4 regions of the Bacillus sp. Bwzl_19 genome follow, and region 3 is predicted to be linked to each of the others. Evidence: riboswitches for the same ligand, from Rfam matches in the RefSeq annotation. Region 3 holds a riboswitch; each other region holds the start of a gene.
What was found. Region 3 has a riboswitch for S-adenosylmethionine ahead of mtnW (2,3-diketo-5-methylthiopentyl-1-phosphate enolase). Riboswitches for the same ligand answer to the same signal wherever they lie in the genome.
Positions count from the first base shown of each region.

Region 1: another riboswitch for S-adenosylmethionine. It lies ahead of ACW5MY_RS06185 (methionine biosynthesis PLP-dependent protein); the one in region 3 lies ahead of mtnW (2,3-diketo-5-methylthiopentyl-1-phosphate enolase).
Region 2: another riboswitch for S-adenosylmethionine. It lies ahead of ACW5MY_RS18585 (5-methyltetrahydropteroyltriglutamate--homocysteine S-methyltransferase); the one in region 3 lies ahead of mtnW (2,3-diketo-5-methylthiopentyl-1-phosphate enolase).
Region 4: another riboswitch for S-adenosylmethionine. It lies ahead of ACW5MY_RS09510 (2-hydroxyacid dehydrogenase); the one in region 3 lies ahead of mtnW (2,3-diketo-5-methylthiopentyl-1-phosphate enolase).

Region 1 covers NZ_CM142729.1:1,173,839-1,177,408, reverse strand. Annotated here, with positions in the region: gene metC (cystathionine beta-lyase) at 1-530, opposite strand, end outside; gene ACW5MY_RS06185 (methionine biosynthesis PLP-dependent protein) at 523-1,644, opposite strand; SAM riboswitch class I at 1,714-1,839, opposite strand; gene ACW5MY_RS06180 (esterase family protein) at 2,014-2,736, shown strand; gene ACW5MY_RS06175 (YjcG family protein) at 2,762-3,277, shown strand; gene ACW5MY_RS06170 (GNAT family N-acetyltransferase) at 3,282-3,570, shown strand, end outside.
Region 2 covers NZ_CM142729.1:3,503,938-3,507,507, forward strand. Annotated here, with positions in the region: gene pepT (peptidase T) at 1-137, shown strand, start outside; gene ACW5MY_RS18575 (hypothetical protein) at 715-882, shown strand; gene ACW5MY_RS18580 (LURP-one-related/scramblase family protein) at 985-1,461, shown strand; SAM riboswitch class I at 1,546-1,632, shown strand; gene ACW5MY_RS18585 (5-methyltetrahydropteroyltriglutamate--homocysteine S-methyltransferase) at 1,711-2,847, shown strand; gene ACW5MY_RS18590 (methyltransferase domain-containing protein) at 2,882-3,570, opposite strand, start outside.
Region 3 covers NZ_CM142729.1:1,409,342-1,412,911, forward strand. Annotated here, with positions in the region: gene ACW5MY_RS07495 (pyridoxal phosphate-dependent aminotransferase) at 1-1,137, shown strand, start outside; SAM riboswitch class I at 1,174-1,273, shown strand; gene mtnW (2,3-diketo-5-methylthiopentyl-1-phosphate enolase) at 1,355-2,569, shown strand; gene mtnX (2-hydroxy-3-keto-5-methylthiopentenyl-1-phosphate phosphatase) at 2,566-3,270, shown strand; gene ACW5MY_RS07510 (methylthioribulose 1-phosphate dehydratase) at 3,228-3,570, shown strand, end outside.
Region 4 covers NZ_CM142729.1:1,827,895-1,831,464, reverse strand. Annotated here, with positions in the region: gene ACW5MY_RS09515 (molybdopterin oxidoreductase family protein) at 1-1,879, opposite strand, end outside; SAM riboswitch class I at 2,026-2,118, shown strand; gene ACW5MY_RS09510 (2-hydroxyacid dehydrogenase) at 2,240-3,241, shown strand; gene ACW5MY_RS09505 (FGGY-family carbohydrate kinase) at 3,260-3,570, shown strand, end outside.

The DNA of each region.
Region 1 (3,570 bases), 240 kb from region 3:
GTATTGTCAAGGTATGTCAGACAGCCGTGATCCTTTGCCAGTTGGACGACGGCCTTAATATCCGTTATGCCGAGCGTCGGATTTGACGGTGTTTCCATATAGATGGCTTTCGTATTCGGCCGGATGGCGCAGGCGACCGCTTCTGTGTCCGTCATATCGACAAAGGTGTGTTCGATTCCGAAGCGGGACAGCACCTCAGTCACCATTCGGAATGTTCCGCCGTAAACATCCTCCGTGACGAGCACATGGTCGCCTTGGGATAAGAGCAGAAATGCCGTCGAAATCGCAGCCATTCCGGAGCTGAAAGCAAAACCTCTCGTTCCGCCTTCAAGACCCGCAATTGTTTCTTCAAGCGCTGTTCTTGTCGGTGTGCCGGAACGGCTGTAATCATATGTCCCGAACTCCTCAAATGATGACTGATGGAATGTGGAAGCATGCTGGATCGGCACGCTGACGGCTCCGGTGGCTGCGTCTGTTTTAAATGGATTGTGCACAAGCTTGGTTTCCAGCGTCCAATTGTGATTACTCATGCGACACGGCCCCCTCTCTTACTTGCTGTAATGCCTGCTTTACATCCCGCTTCAAATCTTCTGCATATTCAATTCCCACTGAAAATCTCAGCAGACGGTTGCAGACGCCGTTTGCGATGCGGATATCTTCCGGAATGTCCATGTGCGTCTGTGTCGCGGGGTATGTAATAAAGCTTTCCACCCCTCCGAGACTTTCTGCAAAACAGATCGTTTTCAGCGCCTTTAAAAACGGATTGACCCATTCCTCTTTTTGCAGCCGGAAAGACAGCATTCCGCCTTTTCCGGGATATAACACATCGGCGATTTCCTCTTCTTTTTCTAAAAATTCCGCAAGTTCACGGGCGTTTTCTTCATGACGGCGCATCCTGAGTCCGAGTGTTTTCATCCCTCTCATTAAAAGCCACGAATCGAACGGCGGGAGAACGGCGCCGATCGCATTTTGGTGATTAAACATGACGTCGCCGAGCTCTTCATCCTTTACGACAGCCAGACCGGCAAGGAGATCATTGTGCCCGGCTAAATATTTTGTGGCGCTGTGAATGACGATGTCGGCTCCCAGTTCAAGCGGACGCTGGAGCACCGGGGTGTAAAACGTATTATCCACAATCAAAAGCAGGCCGGCTTCTTTCGTAATCCGAGCGATTTTTTCTATGTCCGCCTCCTGCATTAACGGATTTGTCGGCGTTTCAACAAATACAGCTTTCGTGTTTTCCGTTATTTTGGAGCGTAAACAGTCTTCATCACTGAAATCATCATAAATAAAGCTTAACCCGTATTTTCTCCACTCATTTTCAAACAAACGGTAAGTGCCTCCGTATAAATCGGAGGATACAATCAATTCATCCCCGCTTTTAAATAAAGCCATAATGGTTTGAATGGCTGCCATTCCCGAGCTGAAAGCAAAGCCTCTCGCACCGTTCTCCAACACGGCGATGGCGTCTTCAACGAGCTGGCGAGTCGGGTTTTTCGTGCGCACGTAATCAAAGCCTGTAGATTCTCCTATTCCTCTATGGCGGTAAGCGGTGGACAGATAAATCGGCGGACTGACCGTTCCCGTTGCTTCTTCGCTTCTATTTCCGATTTGGGCTAATTTTGTTTCAACATGCTGCATCATCAGCAGGCACCATCCTTTTTCAAAAATAAAAAAGCTCCCTCTTCATAAGAAGAAGGAGCTTTTCTCTTCCTCTTATCTTCCAAGCATGTGAATCGCTTGCTGGATTTAGCACCTTGGCACTTTGCCTTCCTGCGGCAAAGCAAACCGGTTGCTGAGGTTTCAAAGGGCCAGTCCCTCCACCTCTCGTGATAAGAATATTGTTTTGTATTTTCTGATTGTTCTATATTAACTCACTATAAAATGAATTTCAACAACTTTTTGATTTTCTGAACTCTCTCAAGAAGTGCATCTGAAGAAAGAAATTTCTAATAATTCATGGTACAATAGGGAAAAACCATTAAGACAAGAAGCGGCCTGGAGGAATGCGAAGTGGCACCGAAAAACGGAATCATTCATGAGAAAAAACTTTTCTCCCGTGAGCTTGAAGAAGAAATGACCGTTCTGGTCTACCTGCCAAACACCTACTCCCCCCTGTATAAATATCATACGGTCATCGCCCAGGACGGCCATGATTACTTCAGATTAGGGAAAATCGGGCGGCAGGCGGAAGAGCTCATGTCAAAGGGGGAAATTGACCGCTGCATCATTATCGGCGTCCCCTATAAAAATGTGCGGGAGCGAAGAGACACATACCATCCCGAAGGCTCTAAGTTCGCCTCATATAAACGGTTTATCGCAAATGAGCTCGTTCCTTTTATCGACAAAGAATACCCGACTTATCAAGTCGGATACGGCCGCACGATGATCGGGGATTCCCTCGGCGGAACCGTTTCGCTCATGACGGCGATTGACTATCCGAACATGTTCGGAAACGTCATCATGCAGTCTCCGTATGTTGACGGGCACGTCCTGGATGCCGTCCGGGAGTCGGAGGATCTCAAACAGATTTCCGTTTATCATCAAATCGGAGAAAAAGAAACCGACGTTCACACAACGGACGGCCAGGTTCTTGATTTCACCGCGCCGAACGAAGAGCTCAAACAGCTGCTGGAAAGCAAACAGTCTGAATACACGTATGAAACCTTCGACGGGGATCATAAGTGGACTTACTGGCAGCCGCTCATAACGCCGGCGCTGAAAAAAATGCTGTAACCATTCATTTAAGGAGGGAACTTTCATGAAATACGGTATTGTTTTATTTCCATCAAAAAAATTACAGGATCTCGCAAATTCGTACCGGAAACGCTACGACCCGAGCTACGCGCTCATACCGCCGCACCTGACGGTAAGAGATCCGTTTGAAGCGACAGAACAGGAAATCGAGCAGGTCGTATCACAGCTGAGACAGACGGCGAAAGAGTCGCACCCGCTCGTTCTGAAAATCACAAAATACAGCTCGTTTTCTCCTGTAAATAATGTGATATACATGAAAGCGGAGCCGACGGAGGAATTAAAAACGCTGAGTGAGAAATGCTACTCAGGAGCATTATCCGGAGAGCCGGAATACAGCTTCGTTCCGCATGTCACAGTCGGCCAGAAGCTGTCGTCAGATGAACATTCCGACGTACTCGGGCAGCTGAAAATGCTGGACATTTCCCACGAAGAAGTCATCGACCGTTTTCACTTGCTCTACCAGCTGGATAACGGCTCATGGACTGTGTACGAAACATTTTTATTAGGCAAGGGAGAATAACTGTTTGGAAGCCATCATTGCAAAAACGGAAAAACAGCTGAACGACGCTTTTTTCGTCAGAAAAGAGGTCTTTGTTAAAGAGCAGCACGTTCCGGAAGAAGAAGAAATTGATCAATTCGAAGACACGTCAGAGCATATTGTCGTATATGACGGCGGCCAGCCGGTCGGAGCCGGCAGATGGCGCTTGAAAGACGGTCATGGAAAATTAGAGCGCATCTGCGTGATGAAAAGCCATCGCTCTCTCGGTGTAGGCGCCATCATTATGCGGGCGCTTGAAAAAGCGGCGGAAGCCA
Region 2 (3,570 bases), 1.6 Mb from region 3:
TGGGACTGCCGACGCCGAACATCTTCACCGGCGGCCAAAACTTCCACGGAAAATATGAATACATTTCTGTCGATCATATGGAAAAAGCGGTAAACGTTATTGTTGAAATCGCCAGGCTGTTTGAAGAACGCGCGTAAAACCAAAGCCCCCTGCTTTGGTTTTTTTCTTTCACGTGAAACCTTTCCTTCTTTCTTTACGTATATAAGGTATGAAATGGAAAAAAGGAGTGAAGACTATGGCAAGAGGCACTGTAGCGAAAGAATTGAAAAAAACCTTAAAAGACCCGCGCGTTTTGGAAACGAAATCAAATCCTTTTAAAAAGCTGCGGAAAATGTTCAAACGATTTTTTTAAGATAACTTATCGTTTTCTTACAAAAAATAAAGAAAGCGCTGTCAATCTATAATCATCTGTTAGAAGCAGTTATTTTGCATATCATAGGATTTTTTAGGGTACTGAATAACACAAGGCAAACGAAAACACTGAATTAGTTAATTCGACTCTGTTAAAAAATAGTAAAAAAGTGATATAAACGTTAATCATTCAGCAGCCGATACAATCTATAGAACCACAACATGAGTGAAATCCCTTGCAACTTATAGTCGTTTTTACGGAAAATGTCGTTATTTTTTAAAAAAGTGACAATTGTTTGAATACTTTTCGTTTGTTTTTTCGTACAATAATAATACCAAAACTTTTTTTGGGAGGTATGTAAAATGATGCTACTTATTTTTGCTGCTTTGACAGGATACCTGGTTTTCTCTTTCAGTAAGGACAACCGCCGGAAAACGCCAAAGACAAGCCCGCTGGTGACAGCTGCCGACACGAATAACATCATTGATTTAAATGCGATCCGTCAAAAACGCCGGATGCCGCTATCATAAAAAACGACAGCTGCCGCAAAATCGGCAGCCTTTTTTTATGCACCTGCCTATATGAAACCATCCGCCTCCTTTTTACGTACAACATAAAAAAGGAGTTTTTTTATGAATCATTTTTATATCAAAGAGCGGGTGTTTACATTTAAGAATCGGTTTCAAGTGTTTCTTGAAAGCGGAAAAGAAGTCTTCAATGCGGAGGGAAAGTTGTTTTCGTTCGGCGATGAACTGAAGCTGACTGATTTGGACGGACGCACACTCGCCAGCGTCAGTCAGAAACTGATGTCGCTCGTTCCCCGTTACGAGATTTCCGTAAGCGGCAAACCTGTATGCCAAGTCATCAAGAAAGTAACGTTTTTCAAACCGAAATTTGAAATTTCCGGCCTCGGCTGGGATATTACCGGCGACGTGTGGGGACGGAATTTTCAAGTGACAGACGGAAAATCAAGCCGGATGACCGTCAGTAAAACATGGATGAGCTGGGGCGATTCCTATCATCTGCAGATTGAAAATGAAGAGGATATCGTTCTTTGTCTCGCAATCGCAATTGTGATTGATATGGTTCTATTTGAGGGTGACAAATAAAAATATTTATCGAAATATATTGACAATTCTAGAAAACATACTAAGATTAATAGTATTACAGTTTATTCTGAAAAATAGCATATTTCCTTATCAAGAGAGGTGGAGGGACTGGCCCTATGATACCCGGCAACCGCTGTTCAGCAGAATGGTGCTAAATCCTGAAGATAAGGTTGAGATTTGCGGACGCAAGCTCTTCCCTATCCGAGGGAAGAGCTTTTTTATATTTCATCAGGAAAGAAGGAATCGTTCATGTCACAGCAAAACACAGAGCAACCATTGCACACTCTTCTAAGAAAAAACCCGCCGTTTCGCGCGGATCAGGTCGGAAGCCTGCTGCGGCCGGCGGCTGTGAAGCAAGCCCGTCTGCAAAGAGCGGCTGATGAGATTTCGGCAGAACAGCTGCGCGAAATCGAAAACAAAGAAATCATCCGCAGTGTGGAAAAGCAAAAAGAAACCGGCCTCAATGTCGTGACAGACGGCGAATTCCGCCGTGCCTGGTGGCATTTCGATTTTCTCGAAAACTTAGACGGCGTCGAAGCGTTTACGCCTGAGAGCGGCATTCAGTTCCACAACGTACAGACGAAAGCGCGCGGCATTAAAGTAACGGGAGATATTGAATTTTCTCAGCATCCGATACTTGAAGATTATAAATTCCTGCACAGCATTGCCGGCGATGCTGTGCCAAAAATGACCATCCCAAGCCCGAATATGCTGTTTTTCCGCGGAAAATTGGAAAAAGCGGCGTATCAGAACGATTACCAACAATTTCAGCATGATGTATCACAGGCGTATAAAAAAGCGATTCAGGCTTTCTATGACGCCGGGTGCCGCTATCTTCAGCTCGATGATACCGCATGGGCCGTTTTCTTATCGGAGGCGGGGCTTCGTCAGATTGAAGCTTTCGGCACGACGCCGGATGAGCTGCGCAGGCTGTTCGCCGCTTCCATTAATGACGCCATCAAAGATCGTCCTGCCGATCTGAAGGTTACGATGCATATCTGCCGCGGCAACTTCCAGTCCACATGGACGGCTGAAGGCGGATATGATGCGGCGGCGGAAACGATTTTTGACGGACTTGACCTTGACGGATTGTTCTTGGAATATGATGATTCCCGCTCCGGCGGCTTTGAACCGCTTCGTTATGTCAAACGCTCTGATCTTCAGCTTGTGCTCGGTTTGATTACGTCGAAACACGGCGAACTCGAAGACAAGGATGCGGTTAAACGCCGGATTGAAGAAGCTTCTCAATATGTCAGCCTGGATCAGCTTTGCCTCAGCCCGCAATGCGGGTTCGCTTCGACTGAGGAAGGAAATCTGATCACAGAAGAACAGCAATGGGCGAAACTGCGCCATGTCGTCGACATTGCCGATGAAGTCTGGAAATAAAAAAAAGACACGCTTACAGCGTGTCTTTTTCGTTTTACAGCGGATCGGTTCCGATTAAAATATCGATATCTATCGTAATATCAGCCGCTTTCCGGCTGATAAAGCGCTGAATGCTTTCATCAGAACATTTCCATGTTAAGGGCGTCATTTTCACAAGCAGCTCAAGATCAGGCTGCGATAAGGTCTTCGTGTAACACAGCCGCTTGCGCTCAAAGGCTTGAAAGCCGGTTTGGAAACGGACGGCCGCAGACTCAGCGGTATCATTCCGTTCAGGACTGTCTCCGAAGAAGAATTCCCTTACTTCTTTCAAGTAATCGCGCCGCGGCACCGCTTTAATGACTGTGCCGCCCTTTCTTAAAAGCCTGCTGCATTCCTTGTAATTCCAAGGTGACAAAACAGACAGAATCACATCAAAACTGCTGTCGGCAAACGGCGTATCCGCCACATCAGCGACGGCAAAAATATTATGATCCCCGAAGGCTTTTGCAGCTTGCAGCACACCTTCTTTCGAGATATCAATGCCGATTCCCGTCACGGAAAAAGCGGGCTGCAGCAATCTGCATACAGCGTCTAAATGGGAGCCCTCTCCGCATCCCGCATCCAATACCGCCGCCTGTTTTCGCGGAGATTGAATACGGCTGATGATGACGGCGATCTCTTTTTGAACCGGCGAAAAAAACTCCCGCCTCTCAAAAAGCTCGTGTCTCGCTTCGAACAGCTGCC
Region 3 (3,570 bases):
GTGCAAAAAGTGAATCAAAAGCTGAAAGAAGGCAAAGACGTCATCAATTTGGGACAGGGGAACCCCGATCAACCGACGCCTCAGCATATCGTTGAGGAAATGAAGCGCGCCGTCGAAAGGCCGGAAAATCATAAATACTCATCCTTCCGGGGCGCTTACAGCTTCAAAAAAGCAGCCGCTGAATTTTATGAAAGGGAGTACGGGGTTACGCTTGATCCGGAAACGGAAGTGGCCGTGCTGTTCGGAGGCAAGGCGGGACTTGTAGAGCTTCCGCAATGTCTTTTGAACCCGGGAGATACAATTCTTGTGCCTGATCCCGGATATCCTGATTACTGGTCGGGTGTCGCCCTTGCGAAAGCGAAAATGGAAATGATGCCGCTGACGGAAGATAGAGGGTTTCTCCCTGATTACAGCGCAATTCCTGAAAAGGTGCAGAATGAGGCGAAGCTGCTGTATCTCAATTATCCGAATAATCCGACCGGTGCTGTGGCGACAGAGGCGTTTTTTGAGGAAACGGTCAGCTTTGCAAAACAAAACGGCATTTGTGTCGTACATGATTTCGCATACGGAGCAGTCGGCTACGACGGGCATAAACCGCTGAGCTTTTTGCAGACGGAAGGTGCAAAAGAGACAGGAATTGAAATCTATACCTTGTCAAAAACTTATAACATGGCGGGCTGGCGTGTCGGATTTGCCGCCGGAAACGCGTCTGTTATCGAAGCGATCAACCTTTATCAGGATCATATGTTTGTCAGCCTGTTTCCCGCCGCGCAGCAGGCGGCGGCAGCAGCTCTTTTAGCTGATCAGGCGTGCGTCGCAGCGCAAAATGACAGATATGAGTCGAGACGAAATGCATGGATTGCAGCATGCCGCGATATCGGCTGGGATGTCACGGCTCCCGCGGGCTCTTTTTTTGCATGGCTCCCGGTGCCGGACGGTTATACATCACAGTCGTTTTCAGATCTGCTGCTGGAAAAAGCAAATGTCGCGGTCGCAGCCGGAAACGGGTTCGGAAAATGGGGGGAGGGCTATATCAGAGTCGGTCTTCTGACAAGTGAAGAAAGACTTAAAGAGGCTGCGGAACGGATCGGGAAACTCAATCTTTTCACCCGAAAAAGCATTGACATATCAAAATAACAATGCGATAATTCAAAATACTTTATAAAATCATTATTCTTATCAAGAGCAGGCAGAGGGACGAGCCCGATGAAGCCCGGCAACCGACTGTTAAAGCACGGTGCTAATTCTTGCAGCAGGAGCTGAGAGATAAGATTCGGACATAACACGAAGCCTCTTTCTGCTCATACGGAAGAGGTTTTTTTATGTTTTTCGAAAGAAAGAGAGGCGTTCACGCATGAGCGAAGTATTGGCAACATATCTTCTGACGGACACAACAGATAGTGAAAAGCGGGCGGAACAGATTGCAGCGGGGCTGACGGTAGGTTCCTGGACAGATCTGCCCCTTGTGAAGCAGGAACAGCTCAGAAAGCATAAAGGCCGGGTCGTAAAAGTTGAGGAGAAAGAAGGAACCCCGGAAAACGAAAAACAGGCCGTCATCACCATCGCCTATCCTGAGGCGAACTTCTCAAGAGACATACCCGCCGTCCTGACGACTGTATTCGGAAAGCTGTCACTGGACGGAAAAATAAAATTGACTGATCTTGAGTTTTCCGAAGGGTTTAAACGCTCTCTTCCCGGGCCGAAGTTCGGCATATACGGCATCCGCAAACTGCTGGGCGAATTTGAAAGACCGCTTTTGATGAGCATATTTAAAGGGGTGATCGGACGGGATCTCCGTGACATTAAAGAACAGCTCAGACAGCAGGCGCTCGGCGGCGTGGATCTTATTAAAGACGACGAAATTTTCTTTGAAAATGAGCTGGCTCCGTTTGAAACCCGCATTATTGAAGGAAAACAAGTCCTGAAGGAAACCCGGGAGGAGACGGGGCATAAAACGCTGTATGCCGTGAACCTGACGGGGAGAACTGCTGAATTGCGGGATAAAGCGAGACGCGCGGCGGAGCTCGGGGCGGACGCCCTCTTGCTGAATGTGTTCGCCTACGGTTTGGATGTGATGCAAAGCCTTGCGGAAGACGGTGAAATCCCGCTTCCGATTATGGCGCATCCGGCAGTCAGCGGCGCATTCACATCATCTCCCGTTTACGGTTTATCGCATGCGCTTTTGCTCGGCAAGCTGAACCGCTATTGCGGCGCTGATTTCAGTTTATTTCCGTCACCTTACGGATCTGTTGCACTGCCGAAGGAGTCGGCGCTTGCGATTCACGATGAATGTGTAAAAGACGATGTCTTTCATCCCTCGTTTGCCGTCCCGTCAGCAGGCATTCATCCCGGCATGGTGCCGTTTTTGATGCGTGATTTCGGCATTGATCACATCATAAATGCGGGCGGAGGCGTTCACGGCCATCCGAACGGAGCAGAGGGCGGCGGCAAAGCGTTCCGCGCTATCATTGATGCGGTGCTTGAAGCCCAGCCGATTGAAGAAAAAGCCGCGTCGTGCAAAGATCTTCAGCTCGCATTAGACAAATGGGGAAGGGTGGAAGCCGTATGACCCGCACACCGCTGATTATTTGTGATTTCGACGGAACGGTTACCATGAACGACAACATTGTCAGTATGATGAAAGAATTCGCGCCTCCTGAGTGGCTTGAATTAAAAGACGGTGTTCTGTCTAAAAGCCTATCAATTCAGGAAGGAGTCGGCCGGATGTTCGGGCTGCTGCCGAGTAGCTTAAAAGAAGAGCTGACTGATTTTATCCTGAAGGATGCGAAATTAAGGGACGGCTTTTTGGATTTTGTCTCGTTTGTCCGGTCAAACGATCTCCCGTTTTATATCGTAAGCGGGGGAATGGACTTTTTTGTGCATCCGCTTTTGGAAGGCATCGTAGAAAAGGAGCGGATTTTCTGTAATCATGCATCCTTTGACAATGAATATATTCATATCAATTGGCCGCACGCCTGTGACGGCGGCTGCACGAATCAATGCGGCTGCTGCAAACCGTCAGTGATCCGAAAGCTGTCCGATCAGCAGAATTTTCTCATTATGATCGGTGATTCGGTCACGGACCTCGAGGCTGCAAAATTATCCGATATGTGCTTTGCAAGGGATTATCTTTTGACTGAATGCGAAGAACTCGGTCTTCGGCATCTGCCTTTTCAAGATTTTCATGAGGTGAAAACAGGCATCGAAAACATCGGGGAGGTGCAGGCATGGCTGCAAAAGAAGAACGCTGGCGCGAACTTGCCGAGGTAAAGCGCGAGCTGGCTGAAAGAGACTGGTTTCCGGCAACGAGCGGAAATCTTTCCATTAAAGTATCCGACGGGCCGCTGACTTTTCTCGTTACGGCAAGCGGCAAAGACAAACGAAAAGAAACAGACGAAGATTTTCTCTTAGTCGATGAGAACGGGAGGCCCGCTGAGACCGGCCATTCCTTAAAACCCTCGGCAGAAACGCTTCTCCATACTTACTTATACAAAAAGACAGACGCGGGCTGCTGTCTGCATGTCCATACCGTTAATAATAATGTCATTTCAGAGCTCTACGGAGATGAAA
Region 4 (3,570 bases), 420 kb from region 3:
AAGCTGTCAATTCACATTCACCGCGGTGGTTCCAAACTCTTACAGTTTCTCCGTCTTCTATGTCTAGGCGGGCAGCATCTTCTGTATGAATAAAAAGCTTTGGCGCCTTTTCCAGTTTTACGTGTTTTTCATTATTCGAAAACGTTGAATTTAAGAAATTATGATTCGGTCCCGGAACAAATAGAAACGGAAAATCGTCATCGCTCTTCAGAGGACTGTGCGTCGGCAACGCCGGATAACCTTCCTGTTTCATCTTTTCAGAATATAATTCAATTTTTCCGCTTGGTGTCTTGAGCTTGCCCGGGAAAAGCGGTTTTTTCCGTTTGGCTCTCATAAAGGAATGGCGTGAGAGCGAATCGTAATCAATATCCTCGATATACGGGTTGTCGGGACAGTCCAGCGCCTGTCTGATTAATTCTTCATCAGAATCCTGAAGCTCCCGCTCGGTAAAGCCCATCGCCCCGGCAAGCAAACGGAACACTTCTGTATTCGATTTGCTGTCTCCATACGGTTCGATCACCGGTTTTTGCAGCTGAATAAAATGATGCCAGTAAGACGTGTAAAAATCCGTACTTTCAAAAGCAGATGCAGCAGGGAGCACAATATCCGCATATTTGGCGGTTTCCGTTAAAAATAAATCATGAACGATTGTAAATAAATCCTCCCGCAGCAGGCCTTTTCTGACTTTATTCGCTTCCGGGGCAACCACTGCGGGATTGGTGCCGTAAATAAACAGGGAGCGCACGGGCGGATTTGTTTCTAAAAGAACGCTTCCGAGCCTGTTCATATTAAATGATCTTGGCTTTCTGCCGTATAGCAGATCAGGACGCTGGAGCGCCTGTCTGTTATAGTTTAATACCGCACTGTTATGTTTGATTGCGCCTCCCCCGGTGTTGAGCCATTGTCCTGTTACAGCCGGAAGACAGGCAACGGTGCGGACGATCATTCCGCCGTTGTCATGATGCTGAATGCCGTTTCCGATCCTGATAAGGGAAGGGGAGGCTTCACCGTACATTCTCGCAAGACGTCTGATATTGTCGGCTTTAACGCCTGTAATAACAGAAACCGTTTCCGGATCATACTGTTTGATATGCGCTTTTAATTCTTCGCTGCCTTCGGTGTATTCTGTGAGAAATGCTTCATCGTGAAGGTTCTCATCGAATAAGACATGCATGATACCGAGAGCGAGTGCGGCATCTGTGCCGGGACGAATGGGAATAAACCAATCGGCAAGCCGGCCGGTTTGATTCTTATGTACATCGATAACGACAATTTTAGCTCCTTTTTTCCGGGCTTTTTGAGCAATCATGACTTGGTGCATATTTGTGCTGACAGCATTGATTCCCCAAAAAATAAAGAGCTTTGCATGGATGGTCTCCTCAGGATCAGTACCCGCGCCTTCTCCCATTGTATAGTTATAGCCTTCAGATCCGGCTTTGCTGCAGATCGTACGTTCAAGATGACTCGCCCCGAGACGATGGAAAAAACGGCGGTCCATTCCCTCTGCAGCCAGTTTTCCCATATTGCCGTAAAAGCTGTACGGAAGAATGCTTTCTGCTCCTTCTTCGGCAATCAGCTCTTTCCAGCGCGCACTGATCGTATTGATCGCTTCCTCCCAAGAAATAGGCGCAAACTTTGCTTCGCCTTTTTCACCAATCCGCTTTAACGGAGCGGTTAACCGCTTCTCATCATAAATGCGCTCAGCCATGTGTCTGACTTTGTTGCATATGTTTCCTGATGTGACAGGGTGATCTGGGTCTCCCTGAATTTTAACGATTTTTCCGTCTTTTTTTGTCACAAGCAAACCGCATTGATCGGGACAGTCCAGTGAGCATACCGACTTAAAGACCCCGTTTGGCTGTTCTGCTGCAGAATTCATAGCCCATTTCTCCTCTTTTTTTATATTGTAAGCATTATAACATTTCAAAATCGAACGTCAATTCTGAAAAAAGTGTTGACATCCAGGAAAGACTTTTCTATGATGGGTTTATTCTTTTAAACAGCCTGACAATTTCATCATTTTATTTTCTATCAAGAGAGGTGGAGGGACTGGCCCTATGAAACCTCGGCAACATTTATTGTGCCAATTCCAGCAAGCGTACGCTTGAAAGATAGGAAAGAATGATCTATACATATTTGTACGCTTCAAGCGGATAAAGACGGTATATGAATCTCTTTCCTTCTTCGGGGAAAGAGATTTTTTTGTGAAAAAATTTATGTGAAAAGGATGTTTTGCACCATGACGGTTGTAATTACCGCACCATATCACGACGAGGGGCTGAAGGAGCTGACAGAGCTGTTCGGCCGGACTGTGCACAGGCCGTGGAAGAAGCACGGCCGGGCTTATCGGGAAGACGAATTAATCCGGATGATCCAAGAGACAAATGCGGCGGGGCTTATTACTGAACTTGATGAGGTATCTGAGCGTGTCATTGACATATTGCCGGATTCCGCTTTTATCGGCGTCTGCAGAGGGATGCCGTCTAATGTGGATATTGAGGCGGCGACTAAAAGAAAGATTCCTGTTTTCTTTACACCGGCCCGAAATGCCCAGGCCGTTGCTGAACTGTTTATCGGAAATGTGATTTCATTTTTGCGTCATACGTATTCTTCCCATCAGTGGCTGAAGGATGGGAAATGGAATGGTGATTATTTGCAGGCTTACGTCAAATTCAGAGGAAATGAGCTGACGGGAAAAACAGTCGGTCTTATCGGTTTCGGAGCTGTTGGACAGAGAATCGCCCGGCTATTGGCCGCCTTTGACTGTAAGGTGCTGTACTATGACCCATTTGTCAATCATGAAAACCGGGAGTATGAAAAAACGACGATGGAACGGGTATTTTCTGAAAGTGATATTGTTTCCGTTCACTTGCCGCGCACAGAAGAAACCATCGGCCTTATCGGCGCCAAGCACTTTCAATTGATGAAACAAGAAGCTGTTTTTGTCAATACGTCAAGAGCGGCGGTAACAGACAGAGAAGAGCTGTTGCGGGTGCTGAAAGAACGGCGGATTAAAGGAGCGATCCTTGATGTATTTTATCACGAACCGCCTGAATCTTCTGATTATGAAATCATTTCTTTGCCGAATGTGTTAGCGACTCCCCATTTAGCGGGGGCACCATTTGAAGTGGAGGATCATCATGTGAGGATTTTAAATGAAGCGCTTTTCAAATGGAAAAAAGATCAAACCTGCTCAATACGTGAACTTTATAACAAAAGAGAACTTGAAACAAAGGGATAGGAAAAGGAGGAAGCTGTAATGGCTGGACAAAAAGGCTACCTTGTATTTGACATCGGGACGGGGAATGCGCGAGTCGCGGTTGTGACTGCCGGCGGCGAAGTGACCGCACTTGAAAGGGAAGACATTGAATATGTGACAGATCCGCTTTATCCAGACGGCCGCTATTTCTCGCCGGAAAGAATATGGACGAAAATCAGCGCGATGGCAAGGACGGTTATTGCCAAAAGTCCTCATATTACATTAATCGGAATTACCTCAACAAGCCAGAGGCAGGGAGTTGTTCTGATCAATAAAGATAAAAAAGCATTTCTCGGTCTGCCCAATATTGA